2 regions of the Peribacillus sp. NPDC046944 genome follow, and region 1 is predicted to be linked to the other one. Evidence: riboswitches for the same ligand, from Rfam matches in the RefSeq annotation. Region 1 holds a riboswitch; the other holds the start of a gene.
The links. A riboswitch is a leader RNA that binds a small molecule or an ion and turns the genes downstream of it on or off. The one in region 1 is predicted to bind S-adenosylmethionine.
Positions count from the first base shown of each region.

Region 2: it holds a riboswitch for S-adenosylmethionine, as region 1 does, so the genes downstream of both, ACQKIC_RS15785 (Na+/H+ antiporter NhaC family protein) here and ACQKIC_RS11300 (YezD family protein) in region 1, are expected to answer to the same signal.

Region 1 is NZ_JBNNML010000005.1:168,267-170,732, forward strand. It holds gene sat (sulfate adenylyltransferase) at 1-39, opposite strand, end outside; gene ACQKIC_RS11295 (phosphoadenylyl-sulfate reductase) at 67-771, opposite strand; gene ACQKIC_RS11300 (YezD family protein) at 939-1,055, opposite strand; SAM riboswitch class I at 1,224-1,331, opposite strand; gene ssuE (NADPH-dependent FMN reductase) at 1,572-2,108, opposite strand; gene pdxT (pyridoxal 5'-phosphate synthase glutaminase subunit PdxT) at 2,298-2,466, opposite strand, start outside.
Region 2 is NZ_JBNNML010000008.1:161,264-163,729, reverse strand. It holds gene ACQKIC_RS15785 (Na+/H+ antiporter NhaC family protein) at 47-1,339, opposite strand; SAM riboswitch class I at 1,540-1,644, opposite strand; gene ACQKIC_RS15780 (ABC transporter substrate-binding protein) at 1,800-2,466, opposite strand, start outside.

The DNA.
Region 1 (2,466 bases):
ATTGATTAATGTTCCTCCGTGCGGCAAGCTAATGGTCATGCTGATTTCCCCCTGAATTTTTTATAATTATGATAAATGTAATCCGCATTCTGTTTTTTGGGCACCTTGCCATCGTCCTGAACGAAGATCATCAGCATTAATGGCAGGTGCTGTACATGTTTTACAGCCAATACTTGGATATCCATTATCATGAAGTACATTATATGGTAAGCCATTTTTATGCGCATAACGCCATACATCTTTCCATGTCCAATGAATGAGCGGACAAATTTTGATAGATTTGAATTTGTTGTCCTTGTTTATATATTCAGTCAATGCACGGGTTTCCGATTGCTCCCTGCGCAGTCCCGAGAGCCAAGCCGTCGCTGTTGATAATACTTCAGTGAGCGGCGTAATTTTGCGGATGTTACAGCATTGATTTGAGTCATGAAGCCATAATTCATCACCAAATTCAGCGGCTTGTTCTTCCAATGTCATTTCCGGTTTCTTCATTACAATGGAAAGCCGTGGGTAACGATTTTTCACTTGTTCGATTAATTGGTAAGTCTCAGCGAAATGAACATCCGTATCCAAGAATACGATTTTGGCGGAAGGATTAACCTTTGCCAGCAAATCTGTCAGTACAATTCCTTCAATCCCAAAACTACAGGCATAAATGAGTTTATCTCCGTACTCTGAATTTGCCCATTCCAATACTTCTAAAGCGCCTTTTGTATCGCTATCTTCCGGGAACGAAGGTAATGTTGCTGTATCAATATTTTCATAGTCCACTAGCTCTGCCAACTCTATACCCCCTTTTAAGAATCACCCTATGGTACAGCAGATATCTTTGAAAGCCTTTGAAACACCATTTCTTATAATGAAAAAGGCGGCTTTAACCAATAGTTTCCTATTTATATCAGCTAAATCCACCTCTAGTTTTCTAGTCAGCAGTCCATTTATTTAATTCTCAATTTTTCGTTTCTTTCCATTTGTATAACCTTACCGTCCTGAACGATAAGGGTTATGGATCCATATTTCATAGTTTTTAGCATTTCTTGCAGCCTTTCAAATATTTCCCCCAGCTGATTTTCCTTTTCCAAGGCTATTCCTCCTTTAAGAAAACTCGTCGACTAGCTTGTCGTAAGATGATCAGCTTGTAAATGAATTCCCCCAAATTAATAAAATCAATCAGAAAAATCCTTCCATGCCAAGATGGAAAGATTGATAAGGTAATCTTATTTACCTTATCTTCCAAAATGATGACATTTTGTTGGATGTAGCACCTTGCATTCATGATGCAGGTTGCTGGACTTCAAAGGGCCAAATCCCTCCGTCGCTCTTGATAAGTTTTATTATTTTAAATATTAACACATATCAAATCATTGTCAATGGAGTTTTCATATAAATTAACTTGGTTTAATATTTTGGTTTAACTTCAATTATTATACACAAATAGTTCAAGTTTGTTACAGTGATTTGTTAAGCCAGTAAAAAAGGTTCATTCATCCTGAACAAGCTTGAATAAACCTTTAAAGTAGCCTATAACTTAACTCGTTGATGGGAAGGGTCAAGATAAAAAGAAGAAATCATCAATTTCTTCTTTTTTGTATGGCTTCTACAAATTCCTTTACTTGACTCTTTGTACGATCAAGTAATTCCATTTCCTTAATCGGATGTTTTGGATTCTGCTTATCGATTTCTTTATCCACAAAGTATAACCCCTGCATCGGTTCCCCTTTTAATATTGATATAAGAGGTTTCAGCGCATAATCTATAGCCAATAAATGCCTGTTGCTTCCCCCAACCATTATGGGCAAAACTGGCTTATCCTTAAACGCGCCCTCGGGTAATAAATCAATTAGAGCTTTCAACACTCCTGTATAAGATGCCTTATAGACAGGTGAACCAATAATGATACCAGTAGCTTGCTTAATCTTTTCTGAAAGTCTTAGAATATCCTCGCTATCATAACGACCTTGGAATAAGTCGTTTGCAGAAAACTCGGTAATAGAATGATAGTCCGTTGTAAATCCTTCTTTTTCCACCAACGTTTGGATATATTTTAATGAAATATCTGTTCTTGATGGTATAGCAGGGCTGCCTGATAAAATTATAATTTCGCTCATATATATTCCTCCTGTATGTAAAATCTGCAAAGGATCTGGGTCCTTTCCAGTTAAGCAACTTCAATTAATTATCTTAATTATCAGAAAAATAAAAGTCAAGTAACTTGATTGGAATTTATATTTTTGAAACACTAATAAGAATTGTATTATGCCATTGACTAAAAATCCTGCCCCGTTAGGGCAGGATTTTTAAAGCTTTTCAACTCTATTGATTGAGTCTTTCACCATTTTTAAAAAAAGTTGTATAAATCGTTGATCACCGGTCAGTTCTGGATGAAACGAACTGACAAGAACCTGTTCTTGTCTAGCCGCCACTACTTTCCCGTCATAACTTGCTAATATCTCCACATCTTCACCT
Region 2 (2,466 bases), on a different contig from region 1:
AGGGCAACATTCATGATTCATCGATACTCTTCCAACCATACTATTTTTATTTCTTCTTAGAGAACCGGGGAAAACCTATTAAAATGGCTATGATTCCTGAAATCCCGATCAAGACTGGATAGAAAGAATAGGGTAGGATACTGATAGGAGAGATGTGTGCAACACCGGCAGCTAAAAGTAGTTGTGCCCCGTATGGCAATAATCCTTGAATACTACAAGCGAAAACATCGAGCAAGCTGGCAGATTTCCGGGGATCAATTTCATACTTTTCGGCAATGTTTTTTGCGAGTGGACCAGCAATGATGATGGATATGGTATTATTTGCCGTTGAAAGATTCGTTAAAGCAACCAATCCCGCGATGCTGAACTCTGCACTTTTTTTTGATTTGCTCTTTCTCGTCACGAGGTTCAGTAGATAATCGATGCCACCGTTATGTTTGATAACCGAAACCATGCCTGCAATCAAGATTGCTAAGAAGGAGATTTCATACATCCCAGCCATTCCATCTCCTGCTTTTTGAATAACCTCCATTGCATGATAACTACCATCCGCTAAACCGATGATTCCAGCAAAGACAATGCCGATAGAGAGAACCAAGAATACATTGATTCCCGCTAATGCTGCCACTAGAACACAAAGGTAAGGTAGAATTTTGACCCAACTGTAGGCTTCTCCAGAGATTGTAGCTTGTTCACCCATTGTCAGAAAACCAAGGATAACACATGTAATTATCGCAGCAGGTAAAACAATAAAAAAGTTCACTTTGAATTTGTCTTTCATTTTCGTTCCCTGTATACGTACAGCTGCTATAGTCGTATCCGAAATGAAAGAAAGATTATCACCGAACATGGCGCCACCAATGACCGCAGCCATGGAAAGGGCAACTGAAATATCGGTTTGTCCACTAATTCCTACTCCAATTGGTGCTAAAGCTACTATCGTTCCCATACTTGTCCCCATAGATAATGAGATAAAACAGGCGATAATAAATAACCCCACCATTAATAGATTTTGCGGAACGATCGAAAGTGCTAGATTCACCGTAGACGCTACGGCTCCCATCCCATTTGCCACTTCCGAAAAAGCCCCAGCCAATAGGAATATGACAACCATCAACATAATATTTGAATCCCCGGCACCTTTACAAAAGATTTCTACTTTGTGATTGAATGATTCCTTTCGATTCATTGCCAGTGCCGCAGCAGATGCAATGGCAATGGCAACAATCACTGGAAATGTGTAAAAATCTTTTGTAATAACACCTGAACCTATAAATAATATCAAAAAAACGATAAACGGCGTTAAAGCCCATGGATTCCCTTTATTGTCTAAACTCATGATGTACACCTCTTTATTATTTTTGCATGGTAATGGATACTCTTTTTGGACTCTCTAAATTTTCCGGCATCCCTTCATTTTAATATGGGCTTGATTATAAAATCAGTAACATACCATCAAGAACAGATTCCTATCCTATGAGTACAAAAAGACCTCTTCCGTTTTATTACAAGAAGAGGTCTTTTAATCTATAAACACTCCTCTTATCTTTCAGGTCGATCGCCTGCTGGATTTGGCACAGCACTCTAAATAAGTCTGCTGCCGAGACATCTTCGGGCCAGTCCCTCAGTCTCTCTTGATAAGAAGTAAGAAATATTCATTTTTTCAAAGCAAATATAAGAGTACAGCATTTTAAGAGTTTTCGCAAGGTAAAGTATTAAAGATTTTTATAAACTTATTGAATGCATTAGTTTTTAGTCTTCGGGGCGTAAAGGTAGCTAGTGTGAAAGCACATGACACTTCACTCTTCTACACTGATGGGTACTACTTTCCCATCTTCTACCGCTCCTACAACGACTTTTGCTGCGAATCCACCATTTTCGTCAATCGAAGGTATATTATAAATTTTCTGTTCAGGTGCCGTATTTGTCAGCCCATCCTGCATATGTTCACGGATGGCTTTCACATCATCGACTGTTCCTGCCGCTTTCATTGCCTCCACAAAGGCATACATAGCAATGTAATTCAACCCCACTTCAGAACTAGCATCTTCCTTATAAATTTTTTTATATTTATCAATGAATGCCGGTGCTGCTTCTTCATTGGAGTTGATAAGCGGAAGAACACCTATCGAACCTTCCAATGTTTCGTATGAACCGGCAATAGGCTTCATTTGATCCAGTTTCGCCTGGTCCATAATAATGAAACCGCCTTTAAAACCTAGTTCTCTTGCTTGTTTTGCAACCTTGGCCGTAGGCTCTGACGCCCCACCGATGAAAAGGACATCAGGCTTTTCTTTTAGAGCATTTGTAACAGTCGTGAAGAAATCCGTTTCTTTAGAAAAATCAATTGAGGCATTATAGACGACTTTACCACCTTGTTTTTCCCAATGAGGAAGTAGGTTTTCCGCCCAGTCTTTCCCGTACTGGGAAGATGGTGGCAATGCCGCAATCTTTTTGCCGAAGTTT